Regions from separate parts of the Microbulbifer hydrolyticus genome, predicted to be linked through region 2. Evidence: predicted binding sites of a transcription regulator. Region 2 holds the regulator's gene; the other holds the start of a gene.
What was found. The regulator PhoB, encoded in region 2, activates phosphate uptake and scavenging genes when phosphate is short. The targets are predictions, from matches to a motif close to TGTCATAAANNTGTAACA.

Region 1 (7,347 bases), 1.7 Mb from region 2:
AGAGCTGGCCGCTACCTCGGTGTGGGGCTCCCAGCAGGTGGGCCTGTTTGACGGCGCTGAAGTAGATGGGGTCTGTGGCATCTGGTACGGCAAGACCCCCGGGGTAGACCGCTCCTGTGACGCCTTCCGCCATGCCAACGCCGCCGGCTCCTCGCCCAAGGGGGGGGCATTGATCATCTCCGGTGACGACCACGGTTGTAAGTCTTCTTCCTACCCCGGCCAGTCCGAGTTCGCCTTTGTCGACATGCATATCCCGGTACTGAACCCGGCCACTGTCCAGGAAGTGCTGGATTACGGCCTTTATGGTCTGGAGCTGTCGCGCTTCAGTGGCTGCTGGGTTGCCATGATCACCCTCGCGGAAAATATGGATAGCGCATCCACGGTGGAGGTGAATCCTGCCGGTGTGTCTTTCCAGTACCCGGAAATCGAGCGTCCGCCCGGTGGCCTCAATATTCGCAAGCAGGACAATCCTCTTGAGCAGGAAGAGCGCCTGTGGCGGTACAAGCGCCCCGCGGCACTGGCCTTCGCTCGCGCCAACCAGCTCAACAAGCTGGTACTGGATAACCCCAAGGCGACCCTTGGTATCGTCACCGCTGGCAAGGCGCACCTCGACCTGATGCAGGCATTTGAGGATATGGGTATCGATGAGGAGCGCGCCCGCGCGCTGGGTATCCGAATTCTGAAAGTGGGTATGACTTACCCGCTGGACGTACCGGGTATTCAGGAGTTTGCACGCGGTCTGGATTCGCTACTGGTGCTCGAGGAAAAGCGCAGTCTGATGGAAGTACAGCTGAAAGAAGAGCTGTACAACGTGCACTTGCGGGATCCGAATTTCCCGCGGATTCTGGGCAAGGTCGACGAGCACGACAAACCACTGCTGCCGATGTATGGCGAACTGTCACCGGCGGTGGTGGCCCAGGTATTGGGCTATCTGCTGGGAGAGGAAAACCTCCCCGAGCGTGCCAAACACCGCCTGATGCGGCTGGATGCTCTCGCCGAGCGAATCTCGGCCCAGGCTGGTTCCAGCGTGGCGCGCCTGCCCATGTTCTGCGCAGGCTGCCCCCACAATCGTTCCACCCGAGTACCCGAAGGCAGCCGCGCGCTCGCGGGTATTGGCTGCCACTACATGGCCCAGTGGCTGGACCGGGATACCTATACCTTTACCCAGATGGGCGCCGAGGGCGTCAACTGGATTGGCCAGGCGGCCTTTACCAGTGAACCCCACGTATTCGTGAACCTTGGGGATGGAACCTACTTCCACTCCGGCATCCTCGCGATTCGTGCCGCCGTGGCGGCGAAGGTGAATATCACTTACAAAATCCTGTTTAACGACGCTGTCGCCATGACCGGCGGCCAGCCCCATGACGGTGAATTGCACCCGGACATGATCTGCCGCCAGGTGCTGGCAGAAGGGGTGAACAAGGTTGTGCTGGTGATGGATGACACCGACAAGTACAAGGGCGCGCTGAGCTTCCCCGGTGAAGTGGAAATCCGTCACCGGGACCATATGCCCGCAGTGATGAAAGAACTGCGCGAGGCGCCCGGTTGTACGGTGATCGTTTACGACCAGACCTGTGCTACCGAGCTGCGTCGCAAACGCAAACGCGGCCTGCTGCCGAAGGCGGAAGGGCGGCCGTTTATCAATGAACTGGTGTGCGAGGGCTGTGGCGACTGCGTTACCCAGTCCAGCTGTATTGCCGTTGAAAAGGTGGATACCGCGCTCGGCGACAAACGCCGCATCAACCAGACCACATGCAACCAGGACATGTCCTGCGTAAACGGCTTCTGCCCGTCGTTCGTGACCGTGAAGGGCGGCAAACTGAACAAACGCGCCGGTGTCGGTGATGCGCTGTGTCAGGAAGCTGACAAACTGCCCGCTCCGCAACTTGCGGACCTGAAGGAACCGTTCAATTTGCTGGTAACCGGCGTTGGCGGCACCGGCGTGGTGACCATTGGCGCATTGCTGGCAATGGCCGCCCACATTGAAGACAAGGCCTGCAGCACCCTGGATCAGACTGGCCTGGCCCAGAAGGGCGGCGCGGTATATTCCCATGTGCGTTTTGCCGATAGCCCGGAGTCGCTGAAGGCGGTGCGAATTTCAGATGGCCGCGCCGACGCATTGATGGCCTGCGACCTGATCGCCGCTGGCAACCTCTCGGCAAGCCTGGCGAAACTCGATGAAACCCACAGCCGTGCGGTGGTAAATACCCACCTCAGCCCGACGGCTGCATCGGTACTGGGGCGTGAAGATATCCACTCGCCGCAGGCGGTACTGGATACGATCAAGGACGCGGTGCTCGAGCTGGACATTGTTGAAGGACATACGCTGACCAAGGCGGCGCTTGGCGATACCCTGGCCGCAAATATCTTCATGCTGGGATACGCATGGCAAAAAGGACTGATCCCGTTGGGTCTGGACGCTATTCGCGAAGCCATTCAACTGAATGGTGTCGCGGTAGAGGGCAACCTTCAGGGGCTCGCCGCGGGACGACTCGCTGCAGCAGACCGTTCGGCCCTGGATCGCCTGCTGTCCCGTGACGAGGAAAAAGTGCTGCCGCAGGGGCTCGAGCAGGTCGTTGCGCATCGGGTAGAGCACCTTACCGGCTACCAGAATGCGGCACTGGCGCGCCGCTACCTTGCACTGGTAGACAAGGTAAAGGGAGCAGAAATACTCAAGGTGCCCGGCAGTGAGGCGCTGGCCGAAGTGGTTGCGCGCAATTATGCCAAGTTGCTCGCCTACAAGGATGAATACGAAGTAGCAAGACTGTATAGCGATGGTCGTTTTATCGAATCACTGCGTGAAAACTTCGCCGGGGATTTCGAACTGGAATTCAACTTGGCGCCGCCGCTCCTGAGCCCGTTCGACAAGAATCTCGGCCGGCCGCGCAAACTCAAGTTCGGCGGCTGGATGCACAAGGCCTTTGGTGTGCTGGCCAAATTCAAATTCCTGCGGGGCACCGCGCTGGATGTCTTTGGTTATACCGCCGAGCGTAAAATGGAGCGGGCGTTGATCGGTGAGTATGAACAGTTGGTTGATGAGGTGATTGGCAAGCTCAATGCAGAGAACCATGCAGCTGCAATTGAGCTGCTCAGTTACCCGGACGTGATTCGCGGTTATGGCCTGATTAAGGACAAAAACGTGGAATTGGCCCAGGAAGCCCGCGCTGTTTCCCTGCAGCGTTTTTACAATCCCGAAGCGAGCCCCGAGACTACGTCTGCCCCCGTGGAGGTGTTTGATCCGGCCAAGGCGCAACAGGTGGGGTAACCAAGCTTCCCTTGACGTAAACAAAAAATGGCGAGCCAGTGGCTCGCCATTTTTGTTGCTTCTTTCGGTGTTACCGGTGTGTTACCAGTTGATCTGCGCGCGCAGGCCGAACTGATTGGTGCCATCGCCGGTAAAGTCGTCGTCACCGAAAATATAGTTCGCCATAAAGCGCACATTGCGGTTGGCGTAGAAGTTCAGGCCAATGATGGCGCTGCTCGCCTGCAAGTTGCGGATATCGCGGTTTTCCATGGTGTCATAGCGCGCGGTCAGTTCCCAGGCGCCACCCCAGAGGCCGGTGCCAGCGGGTTTCGCTGAGCTGAAGGCGCCGCGTTTTGTGCTGTAAGGCTTGTGCTCGCCGGTGATCATCCAGCTGCCCTGAATGTACCAGGTGTGTACATCCTGGTCGGCAATGTAACAGCCGAATTGTGGGTCGCAGGCAAACGGAGCAGGGGCCCCGTACCAGTCTTCAAACTCCAGTTCGGATACATAGTAGTCCGCGTCGAACCCGCCCACTGCGTACTCTGACTGGATATACAGAGGGCCGTAGCTGCCCGCCAGTTCCAGTGCCGCGGTAGTAGCGTGTCCGCCCAGATCGCCGGGAGTGACTGCCATCAGCTGGCTAGGACCGCGGCGGCCGGCGTAATCGGCTTCTGCGGTCAGGTCACTTGAGTTCCGGTTGGCGTTCTCAAAGCTGACGGAAGTACCCAGGTGGAAAGTGGCCGTATCCGTATTGATGGGGTGCCATGCGAGGCGGCCGGCTGCGCCGACACCTTCGTTGCGCGGGGTACCGGCATCGCGCAGGTTGAACGCCATCATGCCCAGGGTGAAGCAGTCCAGCACACCGGTCCAGCCGATACCCTGCTGGAACTGGTTGCCGTCATACAGACCGGTGGAGCTCGAGAAGGGCCTTTCCAGTATGGTGAGCTCGTTGGAGCTGGTCATTTCCGCCATGGAGCGGAACGGCTTGAACTGGCCGATGCGCACTTCTCCGTTCAGAAACTTGTGCGAAAGAAACACGTCGCGATATCCGCTCAAGGTATCGCCGCCGGTGAAATCCTGCTCGAGCACGTAGCCCCAGTCGTAGATGTTCCCCTTCAGGGTGATACGGGCGCGACGAAATTCCGTGGTACTTACCGGGTCCTCGATATCGGTATCGAACAGGTAGGTATCAAAGTGGATACGCCCGCCCAGAGAGGCAGAAAAGTTGCCGTCATCGGACGTGATCTTCAGGCCACCTTTGGTTTCCGCCTGATCCGCTGCCGCCGTGCCTGAGAGCAAGCTGGTCAGCGTGATGGCCATCAGGCTCTTGGGAAAGGGTTGCATGTTGATTCCTGTCTGGTTTGGTTGTGTTGATGGCGCGGGATTGTAGCAGCATCACAATTCTGTCAGAAATTGGAAACGTTTTTGAAATAGGAAAACCCCATAAAATTAAATATTACAAATTGTAATAAAGCTGTAATAAATGTGCTGTATGGGCAGGCGATGGTTTCGGTCAGGTGATCCAGGGGGGAGTGCTGCTCATCACTGGTCACTCGCGGGTACCGAATGTCACCTTTGACACGCATCGCACAATAGAGGTCGGAAGGAAGTGTAGATTCAAGATTGTACTACTGGCCGCACACGCTTGGATACTGTGGTTATCTCTGGCGTCATATTGCAAGGACGCTTACTACGTGTCGCCCGATTGTGCGGAATAAGGGTGTTTGGCTGCTGTGTCGATGGCAGCTTGCAGTATTACTTCCTTTATCGGTCATTCTCTTACTGGTGTTGGCCGGTAAGAGGATGACTTGTGCGTATTTTGACCCGGGTCAAATCTGTTGAATGGAATACCCGGATTTTTCCAGCAACTCGGTTATGGATTGCGCCCCGACGAGATGGCCGGCACCAACCACCACAAACAGTTTGTTGTGCTTGTCGCTGAGTTCGCGGATCTTTTGCGCCATTTCCCGATTGCGCTGGAAGAAAAGCAACTCATACAGCGCTTCAAACTCCGGGTGTTCGTCCAGACCTTCCTGAATCACCAGTTGGTGGATTGCTTCCCGGTCACCGGATTTCCAGGCCTTTTTCATACGCGGCACGAATGTGTCCATTTCAGAGATCTGGTCCAGAGTCTGCTGTAAATAGAGTTCCGGCTTGTCGAGGCTATTCAGCATTCGCAGTTGCTGTATCACACTTTCCAGCTGTAGCGTGGTCTTCCCTTCCTTATGGGCCAGGTTGAGAAAGTGCCGATCAATCCCGGCTTTGGGATCGAGGCCGCGCGCCTGCATTTCGATCAGGCTCAGGGTAATCATGGCAATGGCGGGGCGCATGCGGTTGAAGTTGGCCTCGGGAATCTGGCGCTTACGCAGCCATTCCTGCAGCTGGGCGTAGATCTTGGGAGGGATGTTGTCCCTCAGTTGCTGTCCCGGAGGGTAAAGAGACTCGAGCATGACCTTTTGCTGCAGTGCCGGGTCGGACTCCATCGCTATCACATCCGCTTCCACTACCAGTGCATCACTATCGCGGTAGGCCTTTTCAATCGCATCACGCAGCGGATAGAAGCTCTGATCCGCAAGATGAATGGAGCCGAGTAGATACACCGTGCGGTCGCCTTTCTGTGCTTCCAGCAGCAAGCCCCGGTCATTGGCGCCCAGCGCCGGGTTGGCAGCGATGAGGAAAATGAATACGCAACAGGTGATTGCGCGGTAAAGCGCGCGGGGAGTGATGAAGCGCGAGAGGCTGTTTGCCCTCTGGTTTCCGGTCATCATACAGATTCCTCTCAATGTGCCGCTGGCGTCGTGATTTTGAAATCGAAGTGGCAAAAATTCTACAGGATTCCGCGGTAATTGTGATTTACATCGCCATTGCAGAAATTGTGCATCTTGGCGCAGAAATCAGCTGTACAATCGTGGTTCCTTCGCAATGGATGTTGTCACAGAAAATGCGGCGCTGGGCGGGGGCAAAGTAACAGGACTGTGGATTGAGGCGTAGAGAGCTATGCGAATTGTTCAACTGGTGCCGTCCCTCGAGGCGGGGGAGCTCGCGCAGGAGACGCTGGAGTTTGCCCAGGAACTCGCCCGACAAGGGCAGGACTCCGTTGTGATTTCCTCCGGTGGTACGTTAGTTTCGCGCCTTACCCTGCACAACTGCCGGCATTTTGAATTACCGCTCAATCAGACCAAGTGGGTAAATGCCAGACTTCATCGCAAGCTTCGTCGTCTACTGGATACATTACAGGCGGATATCCTGCTGTGCCGCGGCCCTCTGTGTGCCTGGCACGCCACTCGGGTACTGAGAAAAATGGAACCGCGGCAGCGCCCGCGGCTGGTCACCAGTATTCATCAGTGGCCTTCAGTTGGCCTGTTTCGTGGGCGCCGTATCAATCCCGCCCTGGCGCAGGGTGAGCTGGTGCTTTCCGCTTCTAATGCACTGGCGGAGCAGCTCTCACGGAGGTACGCCGGAAAATTCGTGGCTGCACGAGCAAGTGTCGAATCTTCGGGAAATGAACCCACAGAAAAGTTGCGTACGCTGTATCGCGGGGTGAATACCCGAGAGCTGGATAAAAATGCACCAGTCTCCGGACATTGGCACCATCGACTGCTCAATGACTTTCCCCAGCTGGAGGAGCGCAACTGGCTTCTGTTGCCGGGCCCGGTAGGGGCGGGAAGGGGGCAGGAGCGTTTTCTCGACGTGCTTGCCGCACTCAAACAAGAGCGGTCAGATATTTTCGGCCTGGTGGTGGGCAATGTAGTCCCTGGGCATGAAAAGTTCGCCCGGGCCCTGGAACAGAGGGCCGAATCCATGGGGCTCGCGGAGTATGTGCTGTTTCTGGGGGAGCGTCGCGACATGCGCGAGCTGTATGCCAGCGCGCGCATTACATTCGATCTCGCCGATGATCGCAGCAAGTTGCCGCCATCCAGCGGGCGAATCGTGGCTGAATCCCTGGCAATGGGGTGTCCTGCTATTGCAACCGGTGGTACCGGGGTAGAGCTGTTGAAACAGTGTTTCCCCCAGGGTGTTGTTGAGATGCGGGAGGGGGCATCAGGTGCTGGCGCCGGCAGCGCAGAGAGCATTGCCGCTGTTGCCAGCGGGATCCTGGCGCA
Region 2 (7,347 bases):
AGCCGGACCTACCCCAAACGCAAGCTTTCCGCCGAGACCCAGCGCACAAAAAAGACCGCTATCGACGCACAGGTCACGGAAAAATTTTGCCCTTCCCAGCAAATAATGGCAGCCTGTGCCAGTTAACGCATAAATATAGGGCGAGCCTATTCGCCCGTAATAAATAAAATCCCGGCATAAAAATAAAACACGGAATAGATGAATGAGAGCATCAAAATTGTGCCGACTGGCGATCGCCGGTCTGCTCGGTATCGGTATGTCCGCTCAGGCGGCGGCCCAGGGTGGTTTCTGGGGCGGTGAAGAACACACGCCCAGCCTTGTCGTAGCCCCCTCCAGCATCCAGCTAGATGTCCCCATGCCGGTTTCCAGTGGCAACCTGCAGCTTATGCTTGCCCAGGCAACTGCTGGCGGCGGCCTTGCTGAGCTCAAACAGCAGGCGGTACGCGGCTACACCCAGTACCTGCACAGCGAACTGGCTCGGGAACTGTACGAATACCTGAACGACGAAGACATACCGTTGGTTGATAAAGATGGGGTGCTGAATCTCCAGAACAGCTTCGACCTCAAGGTAATCAAACACCTCAACGCAATGAAGCCGAAGGACGATTACGATCTAGAGCAGGGCAAAGTGACCCTGACGGGTGAATTCCGCTACGCGCTGACCAATCGCAGCGGCACACCCCTGCGCGAGCAGCTTGTCAGTATCGACGACCTCAAGGTGCAGGAAAAATACCTGGTACGCACCTACCACGATGGCCGCGCTAGCGAGGACAATACCGAAGAGGCGATCAAGAAAGCGCTCAGCGAGCTGGTAGATGAGCTGGTGGAATCCATGGAAGACAACCTGGATCCCGACGAGTTGCGAGCCATGGCTGCAATGTAAAACCACATAGAAAATAAAAAGGGCGAGCCGGCTACCGGCTCGCCCTTTTTTCTGGGCCAACTTCAGATCAGGAAGCTGCCTGTCGACCCTCACTACCGTTCGCGACACTGCTGTAGTTGGCATCATTGAAGGTCTCCACATTCAGCGCACCCTCACTCTTCGCCACGATCGCACTCACCACCGAGTCCCCGGTAATGTTCACCGCCGTGCGCACCATATCCAGCAGGCGATCCACACCCATCACAATCGCAATTCCTTCAAGCGGCAGGCCCACTTGCTGAAGCACCATGGCCAGCATGATCAGGCCGACACCGGGCACGCCCGCGGTGCCCACAGAAGCCAGGGTCGCAGTCAGGATCACGGTCAGATAACCCATCAGGCCGATCTCGATACCGTACAGCTGGGAGATGAATACCGTCGCCACCCCCTGCATGATCGCGGTGCCATCCATATTGATGGTCGCCCCCAGCGGAATGGTGAACGACGCCACCTTGTTATCCACGCCCAGGCGCTTCTCTACTGTGGACAACGTCACCGGAATTGTCGCCGCCGAGGAGGCGGTACTGAAGGCAAACACCATCGCCGGGCGCATCTTCTTAAACAGCTGCACCGGGTTCAGGCCGGACAGCAGCTTCAGCAGGATGGAATAGACCCCGAAGGCATGCAGTAGCAGTGCCGCCAACACCACCATGAAGTACTTCATCAGTTGCAGGATTGCATCGAAGCCGAGCGATGCAATCTTGGTGGCCAGCAGCGCAAATACACCGTAGGGCGCAAATGCCATCAGCACACCGACCATGCGCATAATCACATCGTTCAGGTCATTGAAGAAACCGGCAATTCGCTGGCCGGGCTTGCCGCTGCGGGAAATTGCATAGCCCATCAACAGTGCAAACACGATGATCTGCAGCATGTTGCCTTTTGCCATCGCATCCACCGGGTTGGTGGGAAAGATATTGATCAGCACCTCGGACAGTGGTGGCGAGGGCTGCGGCTCAAAAGCAGCATCCCCGGCGATGCCCTCCATACCCGCCCCGGGCTGAATCACGATGGCCAGCAGCAGCGCCAGCGAAATGGCCGCAGCTGTGGTTACCAGATACAACAGCACCGTCTTGCCCGCCAGTACCCCCACACGGCTACCTTCCGAAAGGGCGCAGGAACCACAGATCAGCGAAACCAGCACTAGCGGCACAACCATCAGCTTCAACGAGGCGATGAATATCCGGCCGATAATGTCGAACAGACCATTGGTCAGGTAATTATTGATAAAACCGGTCACCCCGGCCCCCAGCACCTGGCTGGTATTGAGAACATTGCAGATCAGGCCGACTGCGATCCCCGCGATCATGGCCAGTACAATTTTTTTGGTGAGCCCCATGGTCCATCCTGTCATTGCTCCAGCAAATACTGGAATTATTCAATTAGGCCACTATACGTGACGCGAAGGTGCGGCAACCGGCACCGCCCCCAATTTATTCGAAGGAGTCGCGCAACTATATCGGTCGCATCCGGTCTGGGCAAAGTTCCCCCCGTTTCCCCGCAGCGCCGGTCGGGTACAATGCGGTTATTTGAACCTGCGCGGAGTCTGCGTTGTACCACGCCCCCTACGAGTCACCTTTCCTGGCCATCGGTGACTGGCATCCACAACCCCTGGAAAGCCTCCACGGACATACGCCCCCGGAGCAGCTGCTGCCGTGGCTGCTGCATCCCGGCTCCCTCACCGCCGCACTCAAACATCTGAGCCACGGCGAGTTTAGCGTGCAGATACTCAGTCAGGGCTGGCAGCAACCCAACCTCGAAGAGCGCCGCGCCCTCAACCTGAAAGAGAGAACCCGTGCGCTGGTGCGCGAAGTGCTCCTCTACGGCAGCGACGAACAGCCGTGGGTGTATGCCCGCAGTGTACTCCCGGAACGCACCCTCGGCGGCAAATCCCGCTACCTGCGCAACCTCGATAACCGCCCACTCGGCGAACTCCTGTTTAGCCAGCCTGACATCCGCCGCGGCCCCATCGTCCTCAATCGCCTTGCGCGCAACCCGCGCTGCCAACAGGCGGAACTGGATACGATGGAGCCCCAGGCCTGGGGACGCCGCTCCACGTTCTGGCTGCACGACAAACCACTACTGGTTGCGGAGACCTTCCTAAGCAGCTTCAATCCCCACAAAGCACCCCTGGCCTGAACACAACGGCCAATAACAAGAGAGAAACCATGATCAGCCAACAGATCCAGCAGCGCTGGCCCGCCGCCCTCCCATACTGGCAGCTCGTCAGGCTGGACCGGCCCATCGGCTCTCTGCTGCTGTTGTGGCCCACCTGGTGGGCGCTGTGGATTGCCGCCAAGGGCTGGCCCGGCTTGCACCTGTTCGTTGTCTTCACCCTCGGTGTGATCCTGACTCGCGCTGCCGGCTGTGCGGTCAACGACTTTGCCGACCGCAACATAGACGGCCATGTAAAGCGCACCAACCAGCGCCCGCTCGCCACCGGAGCAGCCACCCCGAAAGGCGCGATGATGCTGTTCGGCGGCCTCATGTTGCTCGCCTTCCTGCTGGTACTCACCACCAACAAGCTCACCGTCCTGCTGTCACTGCCGGCGCTGGCGCTGGCTTTCTGTTATCCCTTCGCCAAGCGCTACACGCACCTGCCGCAAGTGGTTCTCGGTTCGGCGTTCAGCATGGGAATCCCGATGGCGTTTGCCGCGACCACCGGCGAGGTGCCGGCGGTGGCGTGGCTGTTGTTCACTGCCAACCTGTTGTGGACGGTGGCCTACGACACTTTTTACGCCATGGTAGACCGCGACGATGACCTCAAGATCGGGGTCAAATCCACCGCGATCCTGTTTGGTGACATGGACCGGGTAATGACCGCCAGCCTGCAAGTGATGGTGATTCTGGCACTGTTGATGCTGGGCAGCCGCGAGTCGCTGGGTGCCCTGTATTACTGTGGCCTGGCGGTCGCCGCGGGGCTGTTTGGCTATCAGCAGTGGCTGGTGCGGGAGCGGCAACGGGATGACTGCTTCAAGGCATTTCTGAACAACAACTGGGTTGGGGCAACCATTTTCATGGGAATTTTTTTCCACTTTCTGGCGAACTGATTCGAGCCTGTTCCCCGATGGGTCGTGATCGGCGCCCTCCTGTCATATATTTGTCATTAAAGTGACGTTAAATGGCCACTCTAGGAAGTGTCAGTTGAATGGCGCACTCATCAGTTAGGGTATGGCAGAACGATGCACAGCAAGACGATTCTCATAGTCGACGACGAAGCCCCGGTACGGGATATGTTGCGTGTAGCCCTCGAGATGGCAGATTACCGCTGCCTGGAGGCGGAGAATGCCCAGGCGGCCCACGCCCTGATCATCGATGAGAAGCCGGACCTGATTCTGCTGGACTGGATGCTGCCAGACGTCTCCGGTGTCGAGCTTGCGCGCCGCCTGAAGCGGGATGAGCTGACCGCTTCACTGCCAATCATCATGCTGACGGCGAAGGGTGAGGAGGATCACAAGATCAAGGGGCTGGAGACGGGTGCAGACGATTACATCACCAAGCCATTTTCCCCCCGGGAGCTGGTCGCGCGCCTGAAGGCAGTATTGCGTCGTGCGGGCCCGAGTACGCCGGAAGAGCCGCTGACCGCGGGCGGTCTGGTTCTGGATCCGGTCAGCCACCGGGTGACGATCAACGGCAACCCTGTGGAAATGGGCCCCACCGAGTTTCGCCTGCTGACCTTTTTCCTGTCCCACCAGGAGCGCGCTTATACACGCACGCAGTTGCTGGACCATGTGTGGGGCGGCAACGTGTACGTTGAGGAGCGCACCGTAGACGTGCACATCCGCCGGCTGCGCAAGGCGCTGACCATTGACGGTCACGAACGCTATATCCAGACAGTGCGCGGCACCGGTTACCGCTTTTCTGTACAGACCGTGGAAAGGGTGTAATCCTAATCCCTGAAAGAATCTGGGGCTCCGTTAGAGCCCGGAGGCACCCGGCACTCCGCCTTCGCTAAGGTTTTCGCGTATTACCTGCTCTGTTTTGCGCGCAACTCCCAACTCTAAACAGATGGCCCAACCATCATGCTCGATCGCAGTATTGGCGAATTCTCGCGCTTTATCGTCATCGCCCTCGGCACCACCATTTTCGGTTTCTCGACCGGCCACTGGTGGCTGGCGCTTTGTGCCGGCCTCAGCGTCTATCTCTTCTGGTTGCTCTGGCAACAACGCCAGTTCGACCGCTGGCTTGCCAACGGCCGTCGCGGTCCCGCACCGACCAGCTTCGGGGTATGGGGGGATATTTCCGACGATTTCTATCGCCTGCAGCGCCGCCACCGCAAGGAAAAGCAGAAGCTGCACTCCATGCTGCGCCGGGTACAGGACAGTACCAGTGCGCTGCGCGAGGGAATTGTGGCGCTGGAAGACGAAGGCACCCTGGCGTGGTGGAATCCGGCGGCAGGGCAGATGCTGCGGTTACAGACGGACGATGCGGGCCAGCCACTGATCAATTTCGTGCGCGACCCGCGCTTTGTCGAGCACATGTACCAACGCATGCAGGGACAACTCGACCGTTACCAAGAGCCGATTACGCTGCCGGCGCCGGGTGACGATTCACGCATACTGCAAATGGAAGTGACCCGCTTCGGCCAGGACGAGGCGCTGGTGATCGTACGGGATGTGACACGACTGCATAATCTGGAGCAGATGCGCCGGGATTTTGTGGCGAACGTTTCCCACGAATTGCGCACCCCGCTGACGGTGATTGCAGGGTACCTGGAAACTCTGCAGGCCAGTGGCCAGGCGCCAAAAAACTGGGACCGGCCGCTGGGACAGATGAGCGAGCAGACGGCGCGCATGACCAGCCTGGTAAACGATCTGCTGTTGCTGGCGCGGCTGGAAACATCAGAGCGCGATAGCGGGCGCGACCGGGTTTCGGTGCGGGAGCTGATGGAGCGTGTGGCCGGGGAAGCGCGTTCACTGAGCGCCGACCGCCATGAAATTTCAGTGCACTGCGAAGAGGACTGCATCCTTACCGGCGACGCGGGCGAGTTGCACAGCGCGTTTGCCAATCTGGCGTTCAACGCAGTGAAGTACAGCCCCGATGGCGGGCCCATCGAATTGCGCTGGAAAGCCGATGCTGCCGGCGGTCACTATTCGGTGAAGGACGCGGGAATCGGTATTGACCCGATGCATATCCCGCGGCTGACGGAGCGCTTTTACCGGGTGGATGCAGGCCGATCGCGGGAAAGTGGTGGCACAGGCCTGGGGCTTGCGATCGTCAAGCATGTGCTGCTTCGCCACAATGCCAACATGAGCGTGGCCAGCGTGCCCGGCCGCGGCAGTACTTTTACTCTCAATTTCCCCCCCCAGAAGCTAACCCTCGCCAGTTCCGCCTGATCCTGTTGCCTGACCGGATAACAAAAAGCCCCACGGGTGGGGCTTGGGGGGCGGGGGCAGGGCGCGGCTACTCTAGTTCCTGCAGGCGACGCTCTTCACCACCCGCGCGATAACTCACCTCTTCACCATCCGGCACCGGCTGCGCGTTTTTCTGCACGGTGATGTGCACCAGCTTGCGGGCACTGTTGCGGATCAGCAGGTGCTCCCGGCCCTCGTCGTCCACCGGCAGATTGCGCTCGCCAATAAGCCCATCGCGCAGGGCGCGTAGCTGGGGCACATCGCGATAGCGGTCCAGCTCTTTCGACAGCTTGTGTTTCATGCGCTCGGACTCGTGCAGCGCCGCCGCTGTCTCGCGGTACTTGGCGAAAAAAAGCACCGCCGCAACCGCAGCGGCAATTGAAACGGTAACTTCAAACCATGGGGGCATAAGACACTCCTGTTTTCTGGTTTAGCGTTGCCACACCAGCAACTGGTTGTTGGCAGGCAGGTAGTTGTTCTCGGTTCTGCGCAGGCCTTGCGCTTCCGCCAGCTGGTCCAGCCACTCCAGGTCACGGATACCGCGCAAGGCGTCCTTCTCCCTGAGCCGATCATCAAAGCCGGCGTTGCCCGGACCTATGTACTCACCGCCGATCTTGAACGGGCCGTAGACAATAAATTGCCCGTTTTCCGCAAGTACCCGCGGCAACCGCTGGAACAGCATCTCTACCGCCGCAGCGGGCATGATATGCAGGGTGTTGGCGGTAAATACGGTATCGACCGAAATGGCTGGCCAGGGGCCGGTGACATCCAGTTCAAACGGTGGCGGCAGGTTGTCCGCTGGACACTGCTTGAGCCACGCCTGTACCTCGTGCAGATTCTCCCGGCGCTCTGACGTCTGCCATTGCAGGTGCGGCAGGCGGGGGGCGAAATACACCGCATGCTGGCCGGTACCGCTGCCGATTTCCAGCACCCGGCGGCGACCGGCCAGCAGGCGCTGCAGGTGGCCGAGGATGGCCCCGCGGTTGCGCCCGGTGGACGGTGCGTCGGGCAAGGGTTGTTCACTCATCACAGGTCAGGCCGGTTGCTCGTCACGCAGGAAAACCCAGTCAT

Region 1: a site for PhoB is predicted at 4,709-4,726, ahead of GTQ55_RS10835 (OprO/OprP family phosphate-selective porin). Genes of this name have one in related genera too.

Annotation. Positions count from the first base shown of each region.
Region 1 is NZ_CP047491.1:2,550,215-2,557,561, reverse strand. Features, by position in the region: gene GTQ55_RS10840 (indolepyruvate ferredoxin oxidoreductase family protein) at 1-3,265, shown strand, start outside; gene GTQ55_RS10835 (OprO/OprP family phosphate-selective porin) at 3,347-4,588, opposite strand; gene GTQ55_RS10830 (TraB/GumN family protein) at 5,074-6,012, opposite strand; gene GTQ55_RS10825 (hypothetical protein) at 6,027-6,212, shown strand; gene GTQ55_RS10820 (glycosyltransferase) at 6,242-7,347, shown strand, end outside.
Region 2 is NZ_CP047491.1:88,569-95,915, reverse strand. Features, by position in the region: gene GTQ55_RS00415 (chorismate mutase) at 203-883, shown strand; gene GTQ55_RS00410 (dicarboxylate/amino acid:cation symporter) at 951-2,261, opposite strand; gene GTQ55_RS00405 (chorismate--pyruvate lyase family protein) at 2,474-3,061, shown strand; gene ubiA (4-hydroxybenzoate octaprenyltransferase) at 3,091-3,972, shown strand; gene phoB (phosphate regulon transcriptional regulator PhoB) at 4,105-4,809, shown strand; gene phoR (phosphate regulon sensor histidine kinase PhoR) at 4,945-6,258, shown strand; gene GTQ55_RS00385 (hypothetical protein) at 6,326-6,685, opposite strand; gene GTQ55_RS00380 (DUF938 domain-containing protein) at 6,707-7,303, opposite strand; gene yaaA (peroxide stress protein YaaA) at 7,310-7,347, opposite strand, start outside.